Regions from separate parts of the Paenibacillus sp. J2R1T-4 genome, predicted to be linked through region 2. Evidence: riboswitches for the same ligand, from Rfam matches in the RefSeq annotation. Region 2 holds a riboswitch; each other region holds the start of a gene.
The links. Region 2 has a riboswitch for cyclic di-GMP ahead of AC58QD_RS18895 (hypothetical protein). Riboswitches for the same ligand answer to the same signal wherever they lie in the genome.
Positions count from the first base shown of each region.

Region 1 (10,114 bases), on a different contig from region 2:
TCGCAGCAGCGACCGCTTGATCCACATCCGCGCTTACAGACAGCTGCACGTACCCGACAACCTGATGTTTATCCGCCGGATTCAGACTTGGGGCTGTATTCCCGCTTACTGAAGCGGTCCATTCCCCTGCCACGTAATTGAAATAAAGGTTTGCTTCATTATTTCTACTCATGCTCAGATCCTCCTGATCAGGTTCAATTATGATTCCTTACTTCTACTTCATTGACAAGCGTTCCAAGTCCGGTAATCGAAATCTCTATACGGTCGCCTTCCTCCAGCGTGAAATCGTTCGGCGGGACGATGCAAGTTCCCGTAAGCAGCACAGTCCCTTCGAATAAATCATTATCGCGTTTGAGAAAACCCACCAGCTCCTCCAGCTTGCGCTTCAACTGACCTGTGTTAGCGCTTCCTTCAAAAAGTAGCGATCCGCCCCGGAAGATACGGCAAATGATTTGCAGGTCATAAGGGTCCGCAACAGCTTCGACCAATCTTACTGCAGGGCCGATTGAACAGGAACGGCTCCAAACCTTGGCTTGCGGCAAGTAGAGCGGATTCTCTCCTTCGATATCGCGGCAGCTCATATCGTTGCCGATTGTATACCCGACAATAATTCCTTCGCTGTCTAGCACAAGTCCGAGCTCCGGCTCCGGCACCTGCCACACGGAGTCGCTTCGCAATCGAACGTATTCGTTCGGACCTACAGTCCGTGCCGCCGTTGATTTCATGAACAGCTCCGGCCTTACCGCGTCGTACACCTTGTCATAGAACGTAGCAGCATCCAGACGGCCTCCCGTTGCTTCGTAGTTGCGGGCTTCACGGCTTCTCTGGTAGGTGACGCCTGCTGCCCATACCTCCGGCGCCTCGACAGGTGTAACAAGGTGGATCGGTATTCCCGTCAAATTAACCCCCAACCCTTGCTGCAAGTATTGCTCCACCCACATCATCGCCGATTGTCCTGCTGTTCGAGCAGTCCGCAGTAAATCGAAGAGATCCTCGAACGGCAAAGCATACCTTTCTCCGTTATCCAGATGTGCTGCCAGTTGAATGGCTCCAATCTCGTTCCGATACCTTTCAATATTCATAATAGCGCCTCCATTTGTTCTATAATATAGAACTATGTTCTATATTATAGTTATAGAAAAAGGTTTAGAGCCCGTATTTCGGTTATTCCAAACCTAAATCGACTTATGCCCGAAAGCCCAGATCAGAGGAAATATCGTCTGCTGCCCTCTGAATCATTCTCACATAGCTTTCCAGCTCCTCCTGACTCACACTCACTACCATGGTGGAGATGCTAATGGCTGCTGTTACTCCGCCCCCATAACCACGAACAGGAACCGCCGCGCAACGCACGCCTAATTCATTCTCTTGATCGTCTACTGCGTAACCTTTACTCCTCACAGTCGACAATTCTTTAAGAAATGCGGCTTGATCTGTAATTGTGTACGGCGTCTGCGGGGTGAATGGATATCCCTTCAACATTTTCGCCAGAACTTCCTGCTCACGAAACGCGGTCAACACCTTGCCAACCGCACTGCTGTGCAGAGGAACTCTTCGACCGATTCTGGAATATCGGATGGCCGCGAGCTCTCCTTCCACCTTTTCAATATAAACACCCTCTTGTCCGTCAAGAATGACCAGATGCACGGTCTGACCTGTTTGCGCGGACACCTTCTTCAAATAAGGCAGCGAAGCGGTTCTTATATCCATAGAGCCTAGCAGCAGACCGCTCTTCACCAAATAGGTCAGGCCCAAACGGTATTTGCCGCTATCTGCATCTTGATCGATGTAACCGTGCATCTGCAGCGTCTTGAGCAGCGAGTGAACCGTACTCTTATGTAGTCCCATTCGATCGCTAATTTCCGTGATTTTCAGCAGTGGGGTCGCTTCCGTAAACAAATCTACGATCTTAAACGCCCGATCCAGAGCTTGAATAATAGGCATAATGTTATGCGCCTTTCTTGTAAATGTGTTCTATATTATAAAACTCAGTTCTCATAATAATTTTACTGGAGTCTCCAATAAATTACAATACCAATTCTCTTAATTACTGATCAGCTTTACTTTAATTGCAATACAGCAACTAATTCCCTCACGAGTCCACTTTTTGGCTTCTATCTCAACTATAATTGCTTTTCTGCAACTAAATTGGCCCCAACCACCCCGTATGCTCTAATTAATTGCTTTAATGCAACTAAATCTACCCAGCACGCTTCAAACTTTTGCAGCAGAACTCCACCATACTAAATAAAGCAGCCTGATGGCTGCTTTATCCTGAATCCAGTTTTATCCGATCGCTACAGTTTTGTACTCCTGGCATGCCAAGCATGTTGACACATCCACACATGTCGGGTTCATCGTCCCTGTGAACTTGGTACAGTAGATGGGTGTTTTGTATTCCACGTTCGGAGAGATCATTAAACAATATGCACAGTTCCCTATTAATTCGATAGTTAACCGATGCAAATCTACTTTTAGCTGTCTTACTTCATCCACAATAACACCCTCCATCTATATATCCTATAGAAAAGACACTGCCCATAGACAGCGTCCTTGAGAGTACGCTTGGGCAACCCGGCTGTCATAGCTTTCGCAGTAGACCCGTGGCTTTGCGACCCTGTCTTTCGAGCAGGTTTGCCTAATTCCTTCCGAAGAACAAATTATAAATCCGTGACTATAGTAACATACATTAAAAATCCGATTAATAGGTACTAGGACCTATAAAATAAAATTCGAGCTCAATAAAGCTTCTGAGCTACAAATCGTAGCCTTACATAATCCATTTTCCAAGATCCGTCACTCCATAGCTTAGCTCGAACTAGATCAGTCGTTTCCTTGTATACTAGCTCAATCTGCTCTGGATTCAACCCTGTGGTAAACACTCCGCAAAACATGTCCAGCCAATGTCTTAAACCGTTCTCACCATCGGTCAATACAGTTGGCCGATCAAAGGTTACGAGATTACGCACGATGAAGCCTTGGGCTTCCAAGATTGTAGCATATTGTCCGGCTGAAGGGAAGAACCATGGATTGCGGGCTGCAGCATCCACGCCATGGCTCCTAAGCACTTGCGACAAAGCATCAACGATGTGCCTTACGTTGCCTTGCGAGCCGAATTCTCCCACGAATCGGCCTCCTGATTCTAAGGCCCCCCATACCCCGCGAATCACATTTGCAGGTTGTCTCATCCAATGCAAGGCCGCATTAGAGAATACAGCACTGTAAGTACCCTCAACATGTAAATTTTCTGCGTCTGCTACATGAAAGGAGAGATGAGGATACTTACTTCTCGCCTTTAAGATCATCTCACTTGAAGAATCTATCCCTGTCACATCTACACCGCTCTCAGCAATTTGTGCGCTCAAATCTCCCGTTCCACAACCCAGATCCAGAATCCGTTCGCCTTGAAGGGGATTCAGCCAATCGATCACACTCCTGCCATATTCCGATACAAAGCCAAGGCTGCCATCGTACAGCTGCGGGTTCCACATATTGGTGTGCTTTTCGTTTTCAGATTGCCTCATTTCATTGTCCTCCTATAATCATTTGTGGTTAAAGAAGTGCTCCTGTATGCCCTCTAACTTGTATTTTGAGCCTTACTCTGTTATAAGTCTAATATATAGAACCTTTAGATATAATAGGTATTTCCTATAGAAGAAATGGAGGTAATAGCTTGATGAACGCTACACCTCATCAGCAAACGATTGCCATCATTATGGCACATCCAGACGATGAAACATTCACTAGCGCAGTAACGATCCACCAAGTTGTGCAACAAGGACATCGGGTTGTGTGTCTTCTAGCTACGAATGGTGAAGCCGGCAAGAGCGGCCGGTTGAAGCCCATGACCAAGGATGAGCTATCCATTAAACGCCGGGAGGAAATGACCAAGGCCGCATCCGTGCTAGGACTTGCCGAAGTTCGATATCTGGGTTATCCGGACGGACGACTAGCCTCTGTTGACCGGAATTTATTACGTGATCAGGTTGCCCAATTCATTCGCGATACTTCAGCCGATATCATCATCACATTTCCCGAGGATGGAATCAGTGGCCATAAGGATCACACGGCCATTCATCATGCCGTCCGCGAAGTTGTGACAGCACGAGAGTGTCCAAGTGTACGCAAGCTGTACTACGCAGCAAGTCCTGTGCTGCTCGCTGCGGGATATCTCCCTTCCATCAGCTATAATGTAATGCCTTATTGGACGGTCAAGAAACAAGCCCTGCTTGCACACGAATCACAGATCTTATCTATAGAGCGTGTCTTCGGTTCCATGGGGGACGAGAGCACCATTCATGAGGGTAAACGCGAGGAGAAGTTTATTCTGGCTTGGGAGAATGGCGTGCCATTTCCGGTCAAAAACGAGTCCAGTCTTACAGAATAGATGATTCGTAAAGCTACATTCTCTATGTCAATCGAGAAGTTACATTCGCAAATGATCTACCAGCGTACAAAGAAGAAAGCCGGGCATACAGCAAAGTCTTGGCGATTAAGTCCAGTTGGCGCGCGGAAGTGCAGGAAGGTGGGCTACAACCGCTGTTGTACTTGAATTCTTTGATTATATTTTTATGGTGAGAATTCAAGTACAAAGGCGGACGCTTTCGCTTTTCCGCTCCACCTCCCCGCCCTTTTCTGGTCGACTTTTCTTTAGGGAGTTGCGATTTCATACACCCCTAAAGCGGATTTTCCGCTCTACAGCAATCGCTCAACCCTCTAATTCACCCCTAAAGCGGATTTTCCGCTCTACAGCAATCGTTCAACCCTTTAATTCACCCCTAAAGCGGATTTTCCGCTCTACAGCAATCGCTCAACTCTCTAATTCACTCCTAAAGCGGATTTTCCGCTCTACAGCAATCACTCAACCCTCTAATTCACCCCTAAAGCGGATTTTCCGCTCTACTAAAAATTAAAAGAGTGGAACCTTCAGTTCCACCCCTAATACTACCTGTACGTGAAGAAGGCCCGAAACCGCTATTACATAGCAGCTCCGAGCCTGATCCATCACCGATTCAACAAGCTGCCTACATACCGCAGCAATTCGTTCGCCGATCCTGTCGTATACCCATGTTCATCAACAAGCCGCTTGATCACTTCGTTGATTTTCTTCAACTGGTTCTCATCCGGTGTTTTGGTCGAGGTTGTAATCTTCACGATATCCTTCAAATCGGTGAACAGCTTCTTCTCGATCGCTTCGCGCAGACGCTCATGGCTGCCATGCTCGAATCGCTTCCCTTTGCGGGAATATGTGGACATCCGAATCAGTATCTCTTCACGGAATGCCTTCTTCGCATTCTCCGATACCCCGATCTGTTCCTCAATGGACCGCATGAGCCGCTCATCCGGATCCATCTCTTCACCGGTCAGAGCATCTTTGATTTTTTGCCAATTGCAGTAAGCTTCTATATTATCCAGATAGTTGTTGAACAAAGTCTTGGCAGACTCCTCATAGGAATAGACGAATGCTTTCTGAACTTCCTTCTTCGCCAGCTCATCATACTCTTTACGAGCTACAGATATGAAATTCAGATATCGCTCCCTTTCCTCCTTGTTGATAGACGGATGCTGATCCAACCCGTCCTTCAGAGCGCGGAGCACATCAAGGGCATTGATGAATTCCAGGTTTTGACGAATCAGGGCGCTGGATATACGGTTGATGACATAACGCGGATCAATCCCGGTCATACCTTCTTCGATATATTCGTTCTGCATCTCCTTGAGATCAGCGTCTTTGTAGCCTTCCACTGTTTCTCCATCATATAACCGCATCTTTTTGGTCAAGTCCATCCCTTGTTTCTTGGACTCCTTAAGACGTGTCATTACGGAGAAGATCGCAGCCGCTCGAAGAGAATGTGGCGCGATATGTATATGCTTCATGTCACTTTGCTGGATCAGCTTGCGATATATTTTCTCCTCCTCTGATACCTTCAGATTATAGGGGACGGGCATTACGATCATACGGGATTGAAGAGCTTCATTCTTCTTGTTGGCGATAAATGATCTATACTCCGATTCATTCGTGTGCGCCACTATGAGCTCATCAGCCGAGATCAACGCGAAGCGACCTGCTTTGAAGTTGCCTTCCTGCGTAAGGGATAACAAATTCCAGAGAAATTTCTCATCACATTTGAGCATTTCCTGGAATTCCATCAGTCCTCGATTCGCTTTGTTCAATTCCCCGTCGAATCGATATGCTCGAGGATCTGACTCTGTACCGAATTCAGTAATGGTCGAGAAATCAATACTCCCTGTCAAATCAGCGATATCCTGTGACTTCGGATCAGATGGACTGAACGTACCAATCCCGACACGCTCCTCCTCGGAGAGAAAGATTCGTTCGATCATCATTTCCTCGATCCGGCCGCCATACTCCGTCTTCACCCGCATTTGACAGGAGGGACACAGGCTGCCCTCAATCTTAACATTCAACTCCTGCTCGATAACCGCACGGAGCTGATTGGGTACGAGATGCAGCGGCTCCTCATGCATCGGACACCCTTTAATTGCGTACAAGGCTCCTTCCGGAGTACGTGAATATCGTTCCATCCCCCGCTTAAGCATAGTAACAAGTGTTGATTTTCCGCCGCTGACAGGACCCATTAGCAGAAGAATCCGTTTCTTCACATCGAGGCGCCTGGCAGCGGAGTGGAAATATTCTTCAACCAGCTTCTCCACGGTTCGGTCGAGTCCGAATATTTCATCCTCGAAAAATTTGTATCTTTTCTTTCCATTCTCTTCAGTAATCCCATGCCAAGCAATCATATCGTACACGCGTGAATGCGCAGTTTTGGCTACACCGGGATTGGCTCTGACAATTTCAATGTACTCAGCAAACGTTCCGGTCCATGCTGCTTGCTCCTGCTCCCGACGGTGCTCCGAAATTCGTTTAAAAATGTCCATGGTGCCCTCCTCTCGTCTGTACACGGCTTGACACGCTTCCATAAAGTTAGATTTGCAGTGTATTACATCCATATGCACAGAACCCGTTGAAGTTGCCCATTAATTTGCTTGAAATCCGTTCAACTTTATTATTATGATATAGTATATGACTATATTGTCAGGAAACATGACATAAACAGTTGAAAACTGGAGAAGGAGAGACATAGATGGCCATACAGAGCGAAACGGAACTATATCCTCCTATCAAAAACTACTTGGAAACGCTAGGCTACGAGGTGAAGGGTGAAGTCAAACATTGCGATCTAGTCGCTATCCGAGGGGATGAGCCCCCTATCATCGTGGAGTTGAAGAAAACGCTAAACCTGCCGCTCCTGATCCAAGGGATCGATCGACTGCAGCAATCGGATACTGTGTATCTAGCTGTTGAGCTCCCTGCTACAGGACGGGCTCCCCATCAGCTTAGATGGTCCGATCTTACCCGCTTATGCCGTATGCTTGGTTTGGGCTTAATGACGGTGCGCTTCTTTTCAAGACGGAAGCCAAAGGTCGAGGTTCTCTGCCATCCTGAGCCATACAAGCCGCGACGAAGCAAGATCAAGGCTGCCAAGCTAGTCTATGAATTCAAGGAACGCACAGGGGATTATAATGTGGGGGGCAGCTCGAAACGCAAGCTGTTTACGGCTTATCGCGAGAAGGCTCTGCATTGTGCCTATTGGCTCCAACAAAGCGGTCCGTCTAGTCCTCGCCAGCTGCGCGAATGGACAGAGAATAGCAAGGTCCAATTCCTGCTGCGTGACAATCACTACGGGTGGTTTATGCGTATTGAGCGGGGCGTCTATCAGTTGACGGGAGTCGGGGAGCAAGCTTTGGAGCTATATAAGGACATACTAGCGGATGTGCTAGTCAGTCGCGGCCGCTCGATTCATGCGGAGTCAGACATTGTAATTGTAGAAGCTGAGATAGCAACAAATGATGAAAACTCGAAACTTTCAAATTATATTAAAAAATAGGAGGAATGATCCTAGTCTATCGCGTATAAATATAGTAGTAGAACAAATATATAACTTCAGATGACAAATTCCGACATGGCGGGTGCGGCGTATGAAAAATAGGTTGCTTGTTGGCTGCTTGATAATAGGGATCACGGCCGCTTCTGGCCTTTCAGCATGTAGCAGTAAGAAAAGTGCCTCGGACACAGCCGTTCCATCACCTTCTGTTCAAAGCGTTATGGAAGCTCCAACAGCAAGTCCGCATTTCATTGCATCACCGCCACGACCTATAGAGAACAAAGAGGTAGGGACCGCAAGCAACCATTCACCCGATTCCAAATCGGAGACAATCGTAGATTTAAGCAAGACGCCTGCTCCAACTGACAAACCGGCAGCAGCAATTATTCCTGTCACACCAACTCCTACACCAACACCTAAGCCAAAATCAACAGCCCGTGTCATCCGAATTCCTGTTTTAAACTATCACAGCATTGGCAATCAACCTAATAATAATGCGGTCCTCAGCCCCAAAAATTTGGACGCGCAAATGGATTACTTGTCCAAAGAAGGGTATACAACACTAACACTCCGACAATTTATTGATATATGGCAAGGTAAAATAGAAGCGCCTTCAAAATCGGTTTTACTTACATTCGACGACGGATACGCGGATAATTACCACGAAGCAATGCCCATCTTGAAGAAATACAATTTCAAAGCAACATTGTTCATGTCGCCAGGGTCAGTGGGGGATGGGTGGTATATTGATTGGGAGCAAGCCAAGGAGCTGCATGAATCAGGCTGGGATATACAGCCTCACGGCATGACTCATCCTTATCTGAACAAACTCACGTTGGATAATCAAAGAACTGAAATCGAAGAATCAGCAAGGCTTATTGAAGAAAAGCTGGGGATCAAGGCAGAAGTGTTCTGTTACCCTTATGGTGTCTACAATAAAGATACATTGAAGATATTAACTGATAATCACTATAAATTAGCATTTACGATTGATCAGGGATATGCCGAGACTAGTCAGAATCCACTTACTCTTAAGAGATTGTTCATTGGCGGCAAAGACTCGCTTGATACCTTTATCACTAAATTAACGAAAAGCTGACATATTGAACTGCTTCAGCCTTGCTGCTGCATTTGCTGCAACGCTTTGTTCATCCAGATGGCGGCTTGACTGCCTTCACCCATGGCGATTGTCACTTGTTCTGCATGTACGGCTACATCTCCTGCTGCCCATACATTGCTGATATTCGTCATCTTTGTTCTAGGATTAGTAACGATATGCCGATTCTCCAGACGCTCGATTCGGAGTTGCTCGGCTAATTGCGAATGGACCTGGTTACCGCCGAAAGCGATAAACCCTCGTTCACCCGTGATCATTCTACCTGAGTCTCTTAAGCGTACTCCTTGAAAGCAACCGTCGTCCTTTTCCAATACACACTCTATGGGCTCGGCTATAAGCTCAATTGCATGCTGATTTAAATCTTGAAGCACTTTTGGAGAGATTTCCGTTTGCTCATGATTCACATACACCAGCTTGTCAGTCCAGTGCTTAAGCACGATTGCCATATTAGCTCCAACGTCACCCGAACCGAGAACAATTGTATGTTTCCCTTTAATCTCATATCCATCGCAATCGGGGCATACATATACCGACTTCCCTAGACACACTTCCAGACCTTGCAATGGAGGAAACCGATCAAGTATACCTGTAGCCAGTAAAAGGGTACGAGCCTTGTATATTTCACTTGCTTTACCCCTCAACGAGAATCCGTTGCCATCAGCATCGATAGGAGAAGCATGGGTAATCTCGTCCGTTACGAACTTAACTCCGACAGCTTGAGCTTGTTGCTTGCCGAGTCTGCGAAGCTCTGCTCCGGATATCCCGTCTGGCCATCCTAGAATGTTATGATAGCTTCGGCATAACGTCGATCGTCCTCGACCTGCATCGATAACGAGTACACGGTAACCGTATCGACCTAGTTGCAATGCTGCTTGAAGGCCAGCAATTCCTCCGCCTACAATAATTCCGTCAGCATCAAAGTCCATATCAAGCTTATTCAATTCGATTCTACCTCCATATTCATTCTTGTTCGGTAATCGTCCGTGAAGATTGGGATTGCCTATTTAGTATGTACAAGAGTGCGATGAACAAGTAAAAGCCTCAACCTGATTCGTTGGAGGCTCTTCTTGTTTACTTCTCTTATTGTTCT
Region 1 covers NZ_JCAUBA010000015.1:75,703-85,816, forward strand. Annotated here, with positions in the region: gene gucD (alpha-ketoglutaric semialdehyde dehydrogenase GucD) at 1-172, opposite strand, end outside; gene AC58QD_RS22635 (fumarylacetoacetate hydrolase family protein) at 195-1,082, opposite strand; gene AC58QD_RS22640 (IclR family transcriptional regulator) at 1,186-1,944, opposite strand; gene AC58QD_RS22645 (hypothetical protein) at 2,287-2,496, opposite strand; cyclic di-GMP riboswitch class I at 2,566-2,649, opposite strand; gene AC58QD_RS22650 (class I SAM-dependent methyltransferase) at 2,739-3,524, opposite strand; gene AC58QD_RS22655 (PIG-L deacetylase family protein) at 3,677-4,387, shown strand; gene AC58QD_RS22660 (PrkA family serine protein kinase) at 5,005-6,900, opposite strand; gene AC58QD_RS22665 (DUF2161 domain-containing phosphodiesterase) at 7,107-7,910, shown strand; gene AC58QD_RS22670 (polysaccharide deacetylase family protein) at 8,002-9,006, shown strand; gene AC58QD_RS22675 (NAD(P)/FAD-dependent oxidoreductase) at 9,021-9,950, opposite strand; gene AC58QD_RS22680 (dihydrodipicolinate synthase family protein) at 10,105-10,114, opposite strand, start outside.
Region 1: linked by a shared signal. The riboswitch ahead of AC58QD_RS22645 (hypothetical protein) and the one ahead of AC58QD_RS18895 (hypothetical protein) in region 2 are both predicted to bind cyclic di-GMP.

Region 2 (10,114 bases):
TTGAAGTTATTCTTCACCTTATCCATTAATGTGTTGAACTTATCCACATTCATGGTTGAGCCGTACACATTATTCTTCTTGGCATACTCAACGAACATCTGTTCCAACTCGGGGCTGCTGAACTTCAAGCTTACTTCACGTTTATTCCCGTTACCATCGCTCACATAGAACAAACCTGAACGGTTGCTTCCCGAGAGAGCCTTCAAACTAAATTTGAGTCTGTTATTGCCTGAACCAAATTCAAATTCATAGTTAGGGCGGAACAGATTACGCAGTTTCTTGGAGAATCCTAAATCGGAAGGACTTCCGCTACCAATTCCATTGCCGTTGCCATTGCCATTCCCGTTACCATTTCCATTTCCATTTCCATTACCATTGCCATTGCCATTGCCGTTTCCGTTCCCATTGCCGTTGCCATTACCGTTTCCATTCCCATTGCCATTTCCGTTCCCGTTACCATTGCCATTGCCATTGCCATTGCCTGGACCAGGTATAACTCGATTATTCCAATTTGTTATTTGCTCCTGAATGGAATCCCACAGTTGATCCATCTTCTGCGTAATAACATCCCCAGCTAAAGCACTGTATTTCCGCTGAACTCCAGTCAAGGATTCACTTAATCTGTCACTCAAACCAGAGTTAAATTCTCCTCGGACATTGTTCGTCCATTGTGTCAAATCATTCCGGTAAGCCAGCTTCTCCTGGTCGGAAATCCGGTCAGGATCTTGTTGGATAGCCGCCTTTATTTCATCGAAATAATCTTTCACATCCAACTGCAGCCCTGTACTCCACTCATTAAGGAAGCCCGCCGCCTGTTGATCCCCGGCATTACGGAAGTTAATAGACTCCCCGACAAACTGAGTTAAAGCAGCCTGGACCGTGCTCATGTTACTATCAGCCTGCTGCTGTAAGGTATTGCGGAATCCAGCGGGTCCAGATGCAAGAGCGCTCGCAGCCTGCTGCTTCTGGGTTCCTAACCAGCTAGTGATTTGACCCGTATATCCTTGCTTCTCTTGATCAGAGATGACGTCTGAATCATTGAATATAGCTGCATTAATGGAATCGAGTACATTCGATGAGGAATCGCCTAAGGCATTATCCCATTGATTGAATGATTGACGAGTCTGATCGACCAAAGCGGTGTAGGCACTAACTGCAGATTGGACTGAGGTCCTATATGCATCTTGTAATTCACTTAGCTTATCACCGGATAATTCCAATAAGCTTCCACGAATACCAGTAGGAACATTCTGCAAACGATTAGTAAGCTGGGTCTGATTCGCTGTAGACCAATCCGTTACCCACTTATCGAAATCCTGCAGATCCTGCTGGGATACAACTCCATCCGCATCGGCCGACAATTGCTGATTAACTCGTTGCAATAGATCACTGGTGTTACCGACGTTATTGTTCCACTCTTGATATACTGCACGCGCAACACCTGAAGCTGCCGTATGCGCTGCAACTTCTGCACGAACGTCAACCCATAGATTATCAGCTAGATTATCTAAAGCCTTGTTCGCTCTGCCTAAAAGCCTTTGTGTAATATCCCGTCCTGAATCGCGTAGTTGGTCTGAAAGGTCATCATATTTAGCCTCTATCCAGTCATTCAGTTGAGTCCGAATACCCGATAAGCCGTCTTCACTAATTTCAGTAGGCGATGCATCAATCAAATTCTTCACACTGTCCAGATATTGGCCACCAGCTGATAGCAGGGAATCTCTCCAGTCTCTGAAGATCTGTCTTGCCTCAGAAGAAGGGGTCGGGCGTTCCGGACGATCTGGACGATCTGGACCATCTGGGCCATCTGGATCGTCCGGGCGATCTGGATCGTCTGGTCTGTCTGGTCGATCTGGGCGATCTGGTCGATCTGGTCGATCTGGTCGATCCGGTCTGTCTGGGCGATCTGGTCGATCTGGACGATCTGGACGATCCGGTCTGTCCGGGCGGTCCGGACGATCCGGACGGTCTGGGCGATCTGGACGATCTGGACGATCTGGACGATCCGGACGATTCGGTTTGTCCGGTCTATCCGCTCTGTCTGGACGGTCTGGGCGATTTGGTTTGTTTGGTTTGTCTGGTCTGTCTGGCCGATCCTGACGGTTTGTTTTGTCCGGTCTGTCTGGGCGATCCGGTCGATCTGGTTTGTCTGGTTTGTCTTGTTTTTCCGGCTTGGCCTTCTGAGCTACAGAGGAAGAAAGCGCAGCTGCTGCTGCTGCTGCATTGCGGTGGCTGCTCTTAATGTATACGGCAGCTAATGTATAGTCCGGTTTGGCAATTGGTGGTGTTTGCGGTCCGTGATGTCGCTTAAGCTTCTCCTTTAGCACTCCATGTGAAATCATATTGGCATTAGAAGAAGCTGAAAATGGGGATGACGATGAGGGCAAAATCATTGCGGTTCCTCCTTGAATCAAGTTAAATCATACACGTTACGTAGTTGTCCGGACAAAGAAAAGACCGCCTTTTCAGTCCAGCAAAAAGTACGGTCGGTTGCATCACTGACTCCTCATGTCCCAGATGCCCAATTACAAGACATGAATCATAGTCCCCGATATGTTATTGCTTCTATATTATCACGATCAACCCGGTACTTACCAGCCTATTTTTGGTAAAATAGACCTAAAATAAAAGTTTTACAAAACTATAAAATGGTTCTATTTAACTACTCCTTGATCATAATGGAGTTAGCTGCTGTAGTGCTGCGATTCACATTTTCTTCCGTGCTAACCGCATCATTCATTTTGATCGTGATCGTATATGTTATGTTGTTCCGATTGAATACGTACTCTGTCTGTGTATAAGGGGCTTTCTTCAAGTTATAACGGATGGATACTTTCTTGCCTTCACCTGAATAGGTGGAATCATCAGTAATCTCATACGTAAACTCCTTGTCGTTCTCGTTGCTCTTCTTATGTCCCTCTTCGAGCTTCTTGACAACATCCTCAACAGTCGATTTATCATTTGCTTCTACAGATACCATACCGCCGTAGAAGGTAAAAGCCATCCTTGGACTATCCTTCGTGATAAAATCGCTATAAGAATACCAGGTTTCTGGAATTTGAATGGAATATTTGAACTTCTCATTCGTATATTTGATTGTTTTGTTTTTATCTGTTATGTCATCTTCATCCTGGATAAAACCCAGGTTCGTATTCATATCTTCTTTGTTCACTTTTATAGATTTGATAATTCCTGCGATAAGTTTGGTTACTTCCTCATCATCAGCATCATTCTTGAAGCCTACATTAATCTCGTATTTATACTTGTCCTTGATCAAATAAATTCTTTCTTCAGATTCCCACTCGTCGCCGCCCATCTTCGAAGCCAATCGAACCTTTCTGATCACAACACCGTCTGTAGTAAATTCTTCCCAATCACCGATCTGCCGGTAGTCTGCAACAAACCGATCTTTGAATTGCTGCTCTTCACGGACCGTCCAGTCTGCCAAAGTCTCTCCAGAGGAAGCTGATGTGACATACACTTCTACATGCTGGTCATAATCTTCATTTGAATAAGAAAGCTCGCTGGTATATTCATTTCCTGACCAACCGGAAGGAAGCTCGAAGGATAAGCCGTATTCATTCGTAAATACAGCATCTCCGTCCTTATAAATCGAGATATCCTTAAGTGAGGCATCTTTGGCGTCAAAGCTCAAGGTAAAGCTATCCAACAAATCATTATAGAAATTATGCTTCACCTTGTTCTTGTAATTCTCTTCGTTCTCCACGATCAGAGTTATGTAATAGATTTTGTCACCCTTCAAGAAAGCACGGACTTGGTAATAGTTTTTACTGTTCGATTGGCCTACCAGTTTGGCATATGAGTACGGCTTTTGCTCAATATATCGCTTCTCAAGAACCGAATCATCGAAGTCATTAGTCAACTTGCGCAGCAATCCCTTTACGGATAAATCTTCACTTTGCTCCTCATCAACCGAGATACTGATCATGAACTCCCCTTTGGCATCACCGAAGATCACACGATCCCCTTCATCAGTCTGCATGCTCTTCACAAGCCCGGCGGGATACTTCATCGACCATCCATAATGGCTGTCCCCGATATGAGTTTTGCCTTGGTCATTGTCAATATAAGATCCATCGGAATCCTGCGTCCACTGGGATGCAGACTCTGTATCTTCTTCTAATACTACACTGCGCACGACCGTCTGTCCGTCAGATTGCATCGTGATCCGTATTGTATCATCAGGCAAATATTTCTTCATAAATTCATTATATTCAACTAGTGTTGTAATCGATGATTGATCGATGGATACGATTGCGTCGCCTTGCTTGATACCTGCTTTGGCTGCTGGAGAATCCGGATCGACATAGGAGACCTTAAGACCTTCCTTGGCCGGAAGACCGACTACGGCTTCCCAGCTCTCCTCGAGCTCTATACCCATATAAGGGCGCAACACTTTACCATACTTCTCAAAGTGCTCTAATACGTATTGAACCGTGTTCACCGGAATAGCGAAGCCCATGCTCTCCACAGAATAGTCAACGAACTTCAAGGAATTGATACCAACCACTTTTCCCTGCATATTCACTAACGCTCCACCGCTGTTACCCGGGTTAATTGCCGCATCTGTCTGCAATAATTGATACTTGGACTCAACCGAACGGTCAATGCCGCTAATAATGCCGAGCGTAACGGAGTTGCGTAGCGCGAATGAGATCGGGGTGCCAATCGCCATAACGGTCTCCCCTACTCGAATATCGCTAGGAGCAGCGAAGGTAGCGGTCGGCAACGCGAAGGCTTCAATCTTGATAAGCGCTAGATCGCTTTCCTCGTCGAAATGAGTCGTTTTACCTGGATATGTCTTCCCATCGGAAGTAACTACCACAATATTCTTCATCCCTTTGACAACATGAGCATTCGTAAGAATAACTCCATTAGCCTTCACAATGACACCTGTACCGTGTGCCAGATTGAATCTATCATTCTCTGTTTCCTTATCGTCACTAGGCTTGCCGATAATCGCCACAACGCTTGGAGATACTCTCTCAATAATCTTAGGTATTTCTGAATCTGCACCATAAGCGGCATTTGCTGTAAAGCCGCTTGAAAGTAACCCTGCGAGCAGGCAAATCACTACCATTAAACTTAACTTCCATCCTCGGTTACTCCGCGTCATCTGAACGTTACTTCCTCTCGTTTATGTAAAATGAGTGATATTCTCTCTGAATCTACCATAATATGGGGAAGCAAACAACGTTAATTTTGACACATAAATCAAATGGCTTAATGAGCAGGTTTACAATTAAAACTGGGGTCCTATATTAGAAAAATGACACCTTTTTTGAGCAATTGGCTATGCTAGTAGGAGAAGTTAGAATTAGGAGGCATCTATATGAAAGACATAGATTCGAAATGGATGAAGCAAGCGATGGAATTGGCTTATCATAATGCGGAAAGCGGAAACGGGGGTCCATTCGGCTGTATTGTAGTGAAGGGCGATGCGATTATCGCTCGAGGTGTGAATGCAGTGACCACACTCGGCGACCCGACCGCCCATGCGGAAGTGCAGGCCATACGGGAGGCTTGCAAGCAATTGGGCAGCTTCCAATTGGAGGGCTGCGATATTTATACGAGCTGCGAGCCGTGCCCTATGTGTCTAGGTGCTATATATTGGGCTCGACCTCGGGCTGTGTATTATGGGTACACCCGCGATGAAGCGGCTGCTGTCGGCTTCGATGATTCGTTCATCTACGATGAGATCTCTACACCTGTCGAAGAGCGGCGAATCCCAATGATCCAGGTGAAGCATGAAGACGGCAGACCGGATGCTGAAGGTCCTTTTGCAATGTGGAGCCAGATGGAAGGAAAAGTCGAGTATTAAGCATGTGCCCTGTTTCGAATGTTTAATATGTGTTTATATAAGCATTAAGGGCGAAAGACGTCTATTTGGACCCCCCACAATTCGTCATAGACGTTCGAACAATATAAATACAACGTCCTCTATACGTAAAAGACATCCGTTACTCAGCCCGTAGGTTACCCTACAAAGCAAAGCAAACCGCTAAGCTTTGCAGGGGGATTCAACAATCTGATTAAGGTGGTGTTCGTAATGGAATTGGCGATTGTAGTAATAGTTGCCGCGCTTATCATCGCAGGTCTAGTGATGCGAAGCCGAAATTGGAAGACAATGCTCGCAGGTAACGGAAGTACGGCTGACGAAGTTCATGCCAAATACGCGTATCTGAAAGCGAACCAAGTGAAATGCAAGCTGAAAGCGGAAGAAAGCCCGACAATGGGGGCCGTCCAGGGTGGCGGGGCTTATACGGATGGCACGCAAAACGTAAGATTGAATGTGCATAAGAAGGATATTGATCGAGCGACGGAGCTTCTGGAAGTTTATGATAAGGAAGCCGAGCTCTCGCTGAATGGACTGTAATAGACATGGTGAATAACCTGGCGGAATCCGCCAGGTCATTTTTTTGCGGGTATGTGCAAATCACTCGGATGATGCTTGCGCAAAAGCTTGCAAAAAAGAACCAACCGGCTGAGCCCCTGTTAAGGCATATTTACCCGCCAGCACGAAGAAAGGAACACCTGTAATCCCTACTTGCCGCCCGAAATCCAAATCTTCCTCAACCTGCTCGAGACCTTCGCCGCGCTCCACTTGTGCTCGCAATGTGTCTGCATTTCCTCCTGCTTCTACAGCCAGCTCCAATAACACTTCCAACTGACCAATGTCTTTTCCCTCTTCGAAGTAAGCGCGGTTTACTGCCTCTACATAATTCGTTCTTCCCGCTTCCGGCATCAGGGCAATGATCTGATGAGACAATATAGTATTCGGCATAACCTGCACCTTATCAAAATCAAACTTTACGCCTGCATTTGCTCCAGCCTGTACCACTTGTCCGAACAATTGCGGCAAGTCGGCTCGTCCGTTGAATTTTTTCGTCATGGTCTCTTTGAAAGGCAATCCTTCCTTCGGCGTCGTCGGATCAAGTTGAAACGCTCTCCATTGTATTTCTACTGGCTGCCCCCACTCCTTCAAAGCTTTAAACAGATGCTCCTTGCCAATTCTGCACCATGGACAGACCGTATCGTGGAATACTTGTATTTGCATTGCAGTTCCTCCTCGTGTTTAAAATAATTATAAATATTTGTATAGTAACTTATTAAACGTTCGTTCATCTATTATAGTTTACCCCAAAACAAGATAATAGTCCAAGACTTAATGTGAAACGTTTTAGCCTTTTAATGCGTATGTTCCTTAGAGCAGGGTAACCTAGCTTCATTCAACCTGCCAATTGGAGGTACTCTATGTTTCAGAGAGACTATATGATGCGAATGATCGAGCAGATCTCCCAAATGGTCGGAACACTGCTTGGTTTTAAACAGAACCGCGAGCCTAAGGAAGCCCTTTTTTATATTGATGAATTTTTCAAAAAAATGTTCGGCCTCAATTCCAAGCTGTTGAACAGCCTATCGGATAGTGCTCTTCTTGACCTTTTGCGACAGGGGAACGATGGAGGCAACGACAAAATTCTTCTTGCTGCTACTCTATTCAAAGAAGAAGGTGACTTCTTCTTGATGCTGGGTGATTTCAACGGAGCTTATAATCGCCACTCAAGAGCCCTATACTTGTATCTGACGATTGTTCTCGACGAGCCTGAACGCAATTACGATGAAGAGATCGATATTGTCCTAGAGGCGCTTCGTCCTTACGAGCTCAACCCCTCTATCCGCAACCTGTTGTGGCGTTATCATCTGGCGGGCGGCCGGTATGCTGAAGCTGAGAATGGGCTGTTCCAACTAATTGATGACGGACATGGCGACTCACAATTATTGGACGATGCCATCGTCAGCTACAAGAAACTGCTTCAGCTAGATGATGAAGAGCTGCTGGCTGGCGGTTTGTCGTTGCAAGAGGTTGAGGAAGCGATTGAACAGTTAGAGGTCAAGCGCGGACAATAAGGATCAGCAATGCAAGGATAAACGGCTTCGCCGTCTTTACGGCGGACTTCGTTTACTGAAGGAATAGAACAATCAGCGGAGATATACTTTCTGATATTCTGCAAAAAACGCCCCCTGCTGAGGAGCGTCTCTTGTACTTGGCTTACAAGAAGCAGTCTTGACCAACGGCTATGAGCGTTATAGCTGCGACAGATTCTCCTTGTCCTCTTCCAGGCTCTCCCTGGCTTGGTCGACAGGAGTTTGATTCATGCTAACAGTAGTCGCTGACTCCAACGCATGCTCCGCTTTTTCAATAGCATTGTGAGCTTGCTGCACTGTAATAGGTGTGGGATGAGATAGAGCTTGAGTTGTCGCCTTGTGTGCTGTTTCTACTGAGTTTTGTGCTTGAGAGGTCTGGCTTTGCCTTTGGAGGCTTGAATTATGGTCATGCTTAGCCATTCACGTTACCTACTTTCTGGAGTATGTCATAACGTCCTTAATATGGGATGAGGCCTAATATTTTATTCAAAACAACCCCAACTGCTCCGGAGGAGGCTCCGGCAAATCAGGGTGCGGCAAACCCAGCATGTCCATGAGCTCCAGCGCATTCGTAGCGGCATCCCCGCCAGAGTTGTTGTTCAAGATCACACATACCTCCTCTGAGCCTTGCTCGAGCACCCGCAAACGTTCCGCCCACTCCGCCAGCTCTTCAACACTGTAGCGATACAAGTAACGCACTTCAAACCAGTTCTGACCTGGCTTGCTGGTCCAACCGTCCACATTGCGACCATGAAACCGCACCATCGTGACCTCCGGGTGAGTCGCATGCATCACAATCGGCACGGAACCCGCACCCGCTTGCGGCTCATCGCACACACTATGCATCCATCCTGCGTCTTCCATGAACGACAGCGTTTTCTGCCGAAACTCAGCTTTGAACCAAGACTGATGCCGGAATTCCAATGCCACCGGTATGTCTCCCATTCTGTCCTTGGCGTCGCGCAGCACTGCAACATTTTCCCGCGTGCAATCGAACCAGGGCGGATATTGGAACAATACGGTCTTAAGCTTACCTGCCTCAAGCACAGGGCGAATGGATGCCAGGAAAGCTTTGTACATCGTTTCTGTGCTATCGAAAGGGTTTTTGCCTCTTAGATGGCCGGTCATCCCTTGGTAGGCTTTTATGATAAAGGAAAATGTCTCAGGGGTATCGTTCACCCATTTGGCATAGCTTCGCTCCTGTTGGACCGCATAGAAAGAGCTATCCACTTCCACAATGTCAAAATAACGGCTGTACACACTAAGTCGGTCTTGATTATTCGGCCCTGGCAGATACAAATCCTTGTGACCACCCCAACCGGCCAACCCTATTCTAATCACTGATAACTCCCCGCTTTCCGGCTCTTCCTCCGCTCGAATACCCAGATGAACAATCCTAGAAAAGTCCCGCTCGCCAGGTAGCCGCCCACCACATCACTAGGGTAGTGGACACCCAGATAAATACGGCTCACCCCGATAGCCAGTATAAACACCGAGCTTAACGATACTTGTAAAGATCTGCCCCAAGTCGAGGGGATATGACGCCATAATAAGTAAGTTAACGCCCCGTACAGAGCAAAGGCCGCCATCGAATGCCCGCTTGGGAAACTGTAGCCGGTGATTTCAATTAACCGATGCAAGGTGGGCCGATCTCTTTGGAACAATAGCTTTAGCATTAGATTCAATATACCCGTCCCGCCGACAACAGCCACCAAAAAGATCAGCTCCTGACGGTGCTTCAACACCGCGTACAGAAAAATGCACAATAATAAGGTAAGCAGAGCAACCACGAAACCGGAGCCGATTGTAGTAAAAAACTTCATAATAGAAGTCCAGCCCGGTGACTCCATACCTTGGACTGCAGAGATAACCCGTTCATCGAATTTCGCGATTCGCTTATTCCCTACCAGCATGACTACTGCGACAAAACCGACAGCTAACAACAAGCTGAGGGCGAGCACTCTTGTTAGTTGAAATTTTATGTTCATTCCATAGTCCCTTCTTCTCTTCGCTTGCAACTACAGTTTGCGTTAATAAAGTAGATTCGCTTTAGGGACGTAACTTTCCTTTTCTTCGGCGAGGGGAACTCTTTTGCATGGCTAGACTGTTTTCAGATAAAATAGTAAGGTATGATTCGCTCGCCATCAGAATGAAGGAGGAATTGAAT
Region 2 covers NZ_JCAUBA010000011.1:94,551-104,664, forward strand. Annotated here, with positions in the region: gene AC58QD_RS18895 (hypothetical protein) at 1-2,393, opposite strand, end outside; cyclic di-GMP riboswitch class II at 2,476-2,559, opposite strand; gene AC58QD_RS18900 (S1C family serine protease) at 2,663-5,137, opposite strand; gene AC58QD_RS18905 (nucleoside deaminase) at 5,354-5,842, shown strand; gene AC58QD_RS18910 (hypothetical protein) at 6,071-6,397, shown strand; gene AC58QD_RS18915 (DsbA family oxidoreductase) at 6,458-7,078, opposite strand; gene AC58QD_RS18920 (DUF6483 family protein) at 7,276-7,929, shown strand; gene AC58QD_RS18925 (hypothetical protein) at 8,107-8,367, opposite strand; gene AC58QD_RS18930 (DUF72 domain-containing protein) at 8,434-9,288, opposite strand; gene AC58QD_RS18935 (phosphatase PAP2 family protein) at 9,285-9,935, opposite strand.

Region 3 (10,114 bases), on a different contig from region 2:
CCTACCGCACCATTGGAGAGCCTCACTCTGTTCCCGATCAGCATGTCCATAATCTTTTTTACAAAACACAAGGTGGTGCGAGGCTCAAGCAGACCATAAGCATTCTCCGACATTTCCTTCAGTACTTTATAGAACGGAACCGGTTCTTTGTACACTCTTCTGGAGATCATCGCATGGAACACGTCAGCAACCGCTACAATTTTGCTATACTCATCAATTTCGCGTGATTTAAGACCATAGGGATACCCGCTGCCGTCTTCCCGTTCGTGATGCTGCAAGGCAACAAGCGCATGCCGATACGGTATGCCAGGGCTGTTCCTAATAATGTCAAAGCCATGTATCGTATGCTGTTTCACTTGCTCGAACTCCTCTTTCGTAAGCTTGCCAGGCTTATTAAGAATAGAATCCGGTACTCGAACCTTCCCTATATCATGCAAGAAACCAGCCATCGTGAGTTCAACCTGCTCATGCTCATTGAATCCTTTGGCGCTGCCAATTAATCTTGCTATAAGCGAAACACTGATACTATGCCTGTAGGTGTATTCATCGTGTAACTCCATATACTTGAACACGTCGCTTAAATTGGACTGGCTGCTTAATTGTATAATTAAAGGAATAATTTTCTCCCGAACATCTGAATACGGAATTTGATTGGAATGGCGTACCTTGCGAAAATAGTCCTTCACTTCAGAGATAGCGGAATCAATAAGCGGACGGAGCGCGATATGATCTAGATCCTCTGCCTCAAGATAAATACTATGATAAGCGAGCAATTCAATTTCCCTCTGAGTGAGTATCTCCTGCTCAGGGATGATCAGTGTTCCGGACTTGTTGTAGATGTTCCTGTTCACACGAAAACCAACGTAATGACTCCATTTCGAACGTATAGATTGCATTTCCTCACTCGCTTTCTACCACATTCTCTTGCCTATCCAATGAATTCTGGTCACTGTTTCACGCTCTTGTTGTCATAAGTCATGTTCTCTACTACCTCAAAAATATCTTTGCAATATCGATCAATACAAACTCTACCTGCGTACATCTTCTTCACTTTCACTTGTCTCTTAGCCTTCAATACGGTGGCGACTCCGGTTTGTCCACCTACGGTCTTGATATCTATACTTCCCCCAGCCTCCAGCTTGGCTCCTCTGCACACGGAAGCATCATTTCTGAACACAATATTGCCTGACGAGAACAAATCGCTTAGAAGCACCCCTTCACGTAAAACAACAATGTCTCCATTGGATTTCAACTCACTGTTCTGACACTGCATAATATTGACCTGAACCTTCACTTCCTGCATTCTGGCTACCTCTTGATGGGTTTCCTGCAGCAAAGCATGAAAGTTCTCGAGTGCACTGATCGTTGCCACCTCATGTAGAGTAGAAGGCTGCAGAAACGACTCCAGCATATGCTTCAATTCATGAAAATCCTGCTTTTTAATCTGTTGCACATTGGCGATGACAAAAAGCATTTCTTTAACAATAGAAGGAATTTGTTTAAATTTCGTTTCCATTAATAGGACGATAATTTGCCCATAATGCACAACCTGGTTTTTGGACTCCAGAATATTCATGAGCAGCTTGGATGCAGAAAGAAGGTTATTAATTTGCTCGCGCAACATTTTGGCATTGCTGTACAACCTATTGAACATAACGCCAAAATAACCGGAATACACCTTGCACCCAATCATATTGCCTTTGATATAAATACTGCCCGTTGCCGTTATAGTGCAATTGAATATACTTCCGAACACATACACATTTCCGAGCGATTCAATAATCATATTGTCCGTTACATCACCATAGACAACGACGTCCCCAGAGAAGAAAATATGACCGGTCTCTATATCTACATCCCCTGGAACAATATACGAAGTAGAGATGTCAAATGTCTTGATTTTGTTGCCGGTAATTCGAGGCCTACCTTCTCTGAGCGCAACGATTTCTCCTTCGGAATTCAGTTCAACACTTGACTTGGTCACAATGATGATATCTTTGGGCGAATTCGGGATCAGGGCTCTTCCATACACGTCGCAACCGGGAATACCTTGAACGGCAGGAGTTTTCTTGGCCAGGACGTCACCTCTCTGCACGGAGGGGATATTCAGATGATTCCGGTAATCGACAACCCCTGCAACTTCCGAAAACACACTTTCCACTTGCTCGGTAAAATATAGTTCCAATCGGGCGTCCTCTGCCGGGACAACAGGCTTCCCTTTGGCGATGAGTACCGGTTGATAAGTGGATACGTCTAGCTCTTGTTGGATAGCCGGAATGTCTGGATTTTTGATTAATTTCTTTCGGAACAAGGCTATAACATCATGTAACAATACTGTATCTATGAGGCGTGTAGTGTCTTCAAATGCAGAGACCGTGATATCAGAGGAGGCTTGTTGATTCGTTAAGCGCCAATCATACCGCTCCTTAGACCTCAGATGAAAAAAAGCCTGGAGCTTATCCTCCGATACGGTGATCTCGAACATTGGAGTTTCTCTTATACTCCATTCAATCAAATCGGATTCCGTTACAGTTACTTTTGTGTGCACTTCTTTCCCATTGACTCTAAGCACAACCGGATCTTTGGCTTGAATCATTGGATAATCTCCAGTCCCGCTCGGAGCTTGTACAAAGATTTGATTATCAATAATATGAATAGACCCGTCTTTGGCGATTTCGTATTCGTAAAGGTTATCCTGCTTGTAGTTAAGCGGTAATTTCTTTTTCCCGGAATCAAGCTCCAACTGATTAATCAACTCGGTCAGTTCACGTTCTGATATATGGCTCGCCATTTATTCCACCTCTCCAACTTTATTGGACAATCTAGACATTGAACACTATCACCCTGATTCATAGTTGTATTAGAAATTATGCTTTCTTATAATGCACACAAAAAAAACATCACCAAAAGGTAGATGCTTGAGTCCTACATTCCGGCAGTCTGGCAACCATAGATATGCTCGTTAGGCCCATAACTTTGCGTCCCTCCCTTTCGGAAAGTTTGCCAATATCAAGTTGTAGTGGTTCGTATTTTAGTAAAATCCGCCTATTGCATAGTCCTTGCGAACTATAATCTAATACCAATAATAGGATATATTAATGACTTTATCAACTTGCAATAGCATGCACTAATTGTCGTATTGTGTAAGATTTCTCACTGTTCCTTCATCATTCAGCATCATTCATATAAAATTAATAATTTTCATGAATGTAAAAAAAGGAGGACCTCCATCGGTGGAAGTCCTCATAGTATATTTTAAAAGGGGGTCTTGTTTACTATCATACCCCATGAACATTAGAGTTCTATGACAGAAATATTTCATTTGTGTAACAAATATCAATGGGTGTAATAAAATTTCCTTTCTATTTTCGGGGAAACTACGTAAAATATATAAGGACAACTATTATACTGAAGGGATGTAACATTTGGGGTGAAAAAAACGATCCTGCGCCTAACGTTCATCATGATCGTTCTGCTTGCTGGGCTAGCGGGCTACCGCTACTTTAGCAAGGGAATGGACTCCTTCTTCCCATGGATAGATAAGCAATACGACATCTTAGTTGTCGGAACCGAGCTAGAGGGGATGTATTTGGCCAAGAGAGCCCATGATTCTGGTCTGTCTGTCGGGATCCTGGAGCCTTCATCTGAAATTGGCGGGCAACTTCTTCAAGGTGAGATGCTTTATTTGGACGAAACGTTCGATGATCAAGGGAAGTCGCTGCTCCAAGGCTCAATCAAGGAGCTGTTCGAAAGGTATTACAGCGGTGAGATCCGTAAGTTAACGGAATTTACCACTTATTTCAATCAATTAATTACCGGGATTCCATTAGAGGTTAACGCTGCAATTACCAATATTGAAATGGAACATAAGCAAATTCGCTCGATTACTTATCAGACGAAGGACGGCAAGACCAAGAAATTGGAAGCCGACTATTTCGTGGATAATACAGACAGCGCCCATCTCGTTAGCCGACTTGGAATTCAACCGATGCCTGGCTTGGAATCCTTATACCACGCGCCGCAGCGAGAGTATATGAGTGCCACCTATATGATGAAGTTCAAAGGTGTGGACTGGGAGAAGTTTTACGGATCCTTCTGGCAATTGACCAAACCGGAACGCACAACACTATACGGTCCTGAGACGTATGTCGACGCTAATATCGCTTATGGCTTCCCACCTATAGTCGCCCGGCATGAACTGAAGAATCCGGATAAAGCCAATTTGCGCGGACTTAATATCCTGCATCAAAAAGACGGCGAGGTCATTATCAACGCTCTCCAGGTGTATGATGTTGACCCAAGCAAGCCGGATTCTATTGAAGCGGCTATGAAAGTGGCCAAGGAAGAGATGCCTTATATCCGCGACTTGCTTCGTCAGCACATTATCGGGTTCGAGAAGGCGGAACTGAACGGGGATCCACAATCCCTGTATGTTCGTGAGTATAACCATTATCCGGCAGAATATGTGCTTCAAGCCTCTGATCTGCTTGGCGGTCGAATGTTTTGGGACAATGTTAGTGTTGGCGGGTATTTCATTGACATTCAAGGCTCCCGCTCTAACCGAGAGGGCTTTGCTATCGGGAAGCCGGACAAATACGGACTGCCGCTTAGAAGCTATTTGTTGAAGGATGCAGACAATGTCATTCTAACAGGCAAATTAGTCGGCTCCTCATATGTTGCTTTTGGCAGTACGCGCATTCAACCTAACGGTGCATTAGCCGCAGAGAGCATCGGTCTACTCCTAGCCCAATATAAAGGAACTAATCTCAAACATCTGACGGAAGACCAGCTATCGCAATTCCAGACTATGATGAAAGAGAAACATTCTATACATTTAACGCCTCCCCCAGGAACTAGTAAAATTGTAGGCATGACTCCTCAAGATATCGAGGAACTGGACCGCGGACATATCACCCTGTTATCCAATGCAGCACAAGCGCGAACTTTACCTTTTATCAGGGTATTAGTGGACAATCAGGAAGTTAAGTTCACAGCCCACAAGCCTGTCATTATTGACGGCAAGACATGGTCACCAGCGGATGAATTGTTAAAAGCCTTCGGTGCCACTTACGTAAGGATTGATCTGGATCACAAAGAAATCCGATATAAGATGAACACTGAGGATGAGATCCGCTCGATCTCCACCTCCCTCAATATTCTGAACAACCGGGTACTGGTCAATTTGAGAGAGATTAGCGATTTGTTCGGGTACCGCACCTCTTGGGATAATCCTAATCGAATGATCAATATTTACCGGAATTTGATTACTAATTGATTTGGAATCAGGTATTAACATACATGCCCCCGCATCCGCGGGGGTTTTCGTGTTCTATTGACAAAATTGGATAATATGGCATAAAATATTCTTATCTAGAATTATTCTAAATAAGCGACATGAATCGAAAGGAGCGCTCTTTTATGTACGATTTTCATCATCTGAAGCATGTCAAAGAACAGAGCCGCTCCAAACGAACATTATGGATCACTTTACTCCTCACCGCTTTCTTCACGATCGTAGAAATCGTCGGTGGCCTGCTCTCCAACTCACTCGCGCTCTTATCCGACTCTGCTCATATGGTGTCAGACGTATTTGCCCTTGGACTCAGCATGACCGCTATTTATATGGCCACGAGGCAACCGAATGCAAGATTCACCTTCGGCTACCTGCGATTCGAGACCATCGCTGCATTTTTGAATGGGCTGGCATTATGTATCATATCGATCGGGATTTTTTATGAAGGTGTAATGAGGTTTATTCATCCTGAAGAGGTCAAGCTTAGTCTGATGTTAACGATCGCCTCCATTGGCTTTATCGTCAATCTGACGCTAACAATCGTGCTCAGTCGAAGTATGAAGGACGAGGACAATTTGAATGTGAAGAGCGCCCTTTGGCACTTTATTGGGGATTTACTAAGCTCGATCGGAGTTATTATCTCGGCCATCCTCATCTACTTCTCAGGCGTCCTGTACTTCGATCCACTTATCAGTCTTGTAATCGGCGGCATTATCTTTATTGGCGGGGCTAAGATTGTGAGGGAATCCACGCTGGTGTTGATGGAGTCTGTGCCAGAGAAATTTAACCTGGATGAGATTCGTGAAGCGATCGGGAGCGTTGAAGGCGTCGAGGATGTGCATGAGATGCATCTATGGGCGATTTCATCGGACCACTACTCGCTCACTGCACATGTGTTCATAGACAACAAAATCCAACCGTTCTGCATCATTCTTGCCATTAATGAAACACTTAAGAATAAGTACGGCATTGAACATTCCACCATACAGATGGAGGAAGCACATATACACCCTCACGGAGAGTATGGCAAAGAGTTCCTGCGAAACAAGGAAGAAGACTTAAACGGTCACAGCTAAGTATCTTGTTGGAGTTGCGCAATCCAGAAAACGCTAAAGGACATATAGGTCCTTTAGCGTTTTCTAATTTACTCTACTCCAAGTACAGCTAACTTGAGTCTATAAAGCTGCGTTCCTGCACCGAAATACAGAGTGCGATCCGGAGTGATTACAGCTTTATCCACTATACCCGGCAGCGTTGCACGCACTTCATACTCGCCGGTCTGGACATTCAGAACAAGGAGCTCCGAGTCGGTGAACAACAGCAGGTTAAGATCATTTGCAACGCACAGACCGTGAACTCTCTGTCCGACCGCTACCGTCTCGATAAAGCTCATCGTACTCGGAGAGAATACCCTTAAGCTATCATCCAATACGAGCCATATACGGCCTCCTGCGGAGCATAGCTTGCCAGGCTTAGTCCCATATGGAAGCTCCTCACCATGAACTAAGCTGCCATCTGTAGTCAGCACTCCGAAGTGGCAAGGCTCATCCTGGGCCTGCAGACCGTTCCCACCCAAGCTGGAGATGAAGTATACATACTGATCATCAGAAGCAAGACTCGACACCTGCTGCTCAGCCAACGGATTCGGCCAAGAGGATAACTCAAGCGTCTCCGTATCCAGACGGGTTATTCCGCCTCCATAGACTCCGTACTTAGCTGACCAGCCTGTCCAGATCGCTTGATCAGGACCGATTATACTATGGCCAAGAGGTCTGATCCACTTCGAATAGACAGACTCCAATGTACGAGGATTCACATTCCCAACCTGATCCCAAGACTGCGAAGGATCATAGATCATATGATCTCCTCCAGAGTAGGCGGTTAAGAACAACTTTCCGTTCACGAAACGCATTCCATACACTTCTCCGCCCGCATTACACACAACGGAGGAGTTCCAGTAGCTTCCATCTCTCGGGTCATAGCTGAAGATCGTTTGTCCGAATCCGCTCGAGCCCCATATACGGCCTTCATCGTCAACTGTCAGCCCATAAATATGGGTAGCTGGTGCTTCTGTAGGGATTCGCTTCAACTCTGGCACATCGTCAATATGAGAAGCTATGAAATAATCCTGACCTCTCACACCTCCAAAACAGCCATTATCCAATGCGATGGCTTGCCCTTGAAGCTGATCTGCAAGCTTAATATCGAATTGCGTTGGTTGCATAACAACGGCTGCGGCGTCCAACGGTTGAAAAGTGACGGAATCGTAATAATAGCTCTCTTCTCCAAGCTTCATGCAAATGTAAGTATCGTTCGCTTCTGTAAGATGAGGGAACCCGGGAAACTGAGCGAACCGTGTAAGCTCCCCTGTCTCAATATTCCATGCACCCGCAAAGGAATCATCCAGGCCTGCCGACACGATAATATGTCCAGGTACCGAGCCTACATAACGACTGTACATATTTTTGAGATTGTCGGACATCCTGCCCACATTTTCCAATACGTGATTGTCTGGATCATAGCGGAGGAGAACACAACCCGGATAGGTACCGCCATACAGATACCCATCCGATCCTTGAGTGAAATTCCAGATATAAGTCTCGTTCTCGTCACGCAGCGGTTCCGCCCAAGTGCGCGTTCGCAGATCAAGGCTGTGCACATAACCATACTTCGCACAAGTTCCAACGATTAATTTCTCGTCATTCCAATTGAATAGCGCCCAAGCCCCTGCGTCGCCAGGAAACATTATCGATTCGCCTGCACCTGTCTCGGTGTCGATTAGTACTACATTCCCCGTAGCATGTGCGGCAAAATTGGCTAGAACTAGCTTTTCCCGACCATCAAGCGGATCGAGGATGCGTGTCTTTCCCAATATGCAGAAATTGCGGCAAGGCTGTGCGACCGCCTCCGGCTGCACTAACGAATTCACGTTCATTGGATCCTCCTGAACATTTGTGTTCACAAATGTTGTTCGTATGCTTGCTATTGTTTAACTGCCCCTACTAATTGTCCATGCAAGAAATATTTCTGAACAAAAGGATACACAATAATAATCGGAATAACCGTTAACATCAAGGCTGCCATCTTCAAATTCTCAGGATGCACAAGCTGCAGCTGCTCTTTTAACGAGAATTCATCGACCCTGGATACATCCAGATTCGCGTTAACGAGAATATCCCGCAGCTGATACTGCAGTGTCCACATGCTCTTCTCACGAATGAACAACAAGACATTAAACCAGGCATTCCAGTTGGCCACTGCGCTAAAAATCGTAAAGGCCATGGTCATCGGCAGTACAAGAGGAAGCACAATGCGGAACAGCATTCTGAATTCGCCTGCACCGTCAATCTCAGCGGACTCAATCAATTCCTTTGGAAGCTGATCGATGGAGTTCTTGAATACGATGACATAGAAACCGCTCACCATTCCAGGTAAAATAAGTGCCCAGTAAGTGTCGTTCAAGCCCATATTATTAACTAGGAGGTAGAAAGGAATCAAACCACCGCTGAAATACATCGTAACCAAGATGTAATAGAACAGTACTTTTTTACCGATCAAATACTTTCTGGACAAAGCATAGGCAGAGGCGAGGGATACCACGATTTGCAAGAATGTATTCACGACTGTAAGAAATACCGTGTTCATGAACGATCTGACAAACGTATAGTTCCCCGCTAATTTCTTATAGGCATCCAACTGGAAATCAACCGGCCATAATTGGACCTGATCTCTAACTACAGCTGCATGGCTGCTAAAGGAGATCGCAAGTGCATTGATGAAAGGAAGAAGGATGCTTAGACAGACTATGATGAAAAAAGTATAGTTGAAGATATTAAAAACTTTCCGTGATGGAGAGCTGTAATGGATCATCTCTTATTCCTCCTTAGCATTTCCTTTAATGCGTAAACCTGATGTTAGTACAAACCAAGCCCTGTTGCTCTCTTGGAAATATAGTTGGAAGATATAAGCAAGAGGAAGCCAAGAACACTTTGCGTCAAGCTGATCGCTGTAGTCAAGCTGTACTGAGCTTGTTCCAAGCCTACTCGATAAACATACGTACTAATAACGTCCGACACATCATAAACGAGCGGGTTCTGCATAACGAATATTCGATCGAAGCCAATTTCAAAGATGTTCGCAATCTTTAAAAGGAACAAGAGCGTGATCATCGGCATCAGATGAGGAATCGTAATATGAATCGCTTGCTTGAATCGGCTGGCTCCGTCAATCCAGGCAGCCTCATATAATGTAGTATCGATACCTGCTATTACGGCAAAATACAGAATAGCCGACCATCCTACACTTTTCCATATATCCGCAAATACTAGCAAGCCCCGAAACGTATCTTTCTGAGTCATAATATCCGTGGATTGAAACCCTAATGCATTTAACATTTCATTAAAGAGACCATGCTCTGGGGAAAATATTTGATAGAAAATACCTGAGACAACAATCCACGAGAGAAAGTGAGGCAAATAGGAGATGGTCTGCATAACGCGTTTGAATGTTTTCTGATACAATTCATTGGCAAGTAATGCGAATAAAATAGGAGCTGTAAAACCGAACAATATGTCGTAAAAATTAATCAAGAGCGTATTTTTCATAACTATCCAAAAGCGTTCATCTTTAAGAAAATATACAAAATGATCCAAGCCTACCCAATCGCTGCCCCAGAATCCTTTATAGACCGAGAAATTCTTAAAGGCAATAATGATTCCATACATAGGAATATAGTTGAAGATAAATAGGGATAGGATCATAGGCAGCATCAACATATACAGCGGGATCATCCGACTCCAACTTATTTTACGTTTCTTAGGA
Region 3 covers NZ_JCAUBA010000009.1:205,624-215,737, reverse strand. Annotated here, with positions in the region: gene AC58QD_RS17115 (HD-GYP domain-containing protein) at 1-896, opposite strand, end outside; gene AC58QD_RS17110 (flagellar assembly protein A) at 947-2,791, opposite strand; cyclic di-GMP riboswitch class I at 2,932-3,015, opposite strand; gene AC58QD_RS17105 (FAD-dependent oxidoreductase) at 3,431-5,275, shown strand; gene AC58QD_RS17100 (cation diffusion facilitator family transporter) at 5,419-6,369, shown strand; gene AC58QD_RS17095 (NHL repeat-containing protein) at 6,438-8,228, opposite strand; gene AC58QD_RS17090 (carbohydrate ABC transporter permease) at 8,276-9,163, opposite strand; gene AC58QD_RS17085 (ABC transporter permease) at 9,208-10,114, opposite strand, start outside.
Region 3: linked by a shared signal. The riboswitch ahead of AC58QD_RS17110 (flagellar assembly protein A) and the one ahead of AC58QD_RS18895 (hypothetical protein) in region 2 are both predicted to bind cyclic di-GMP.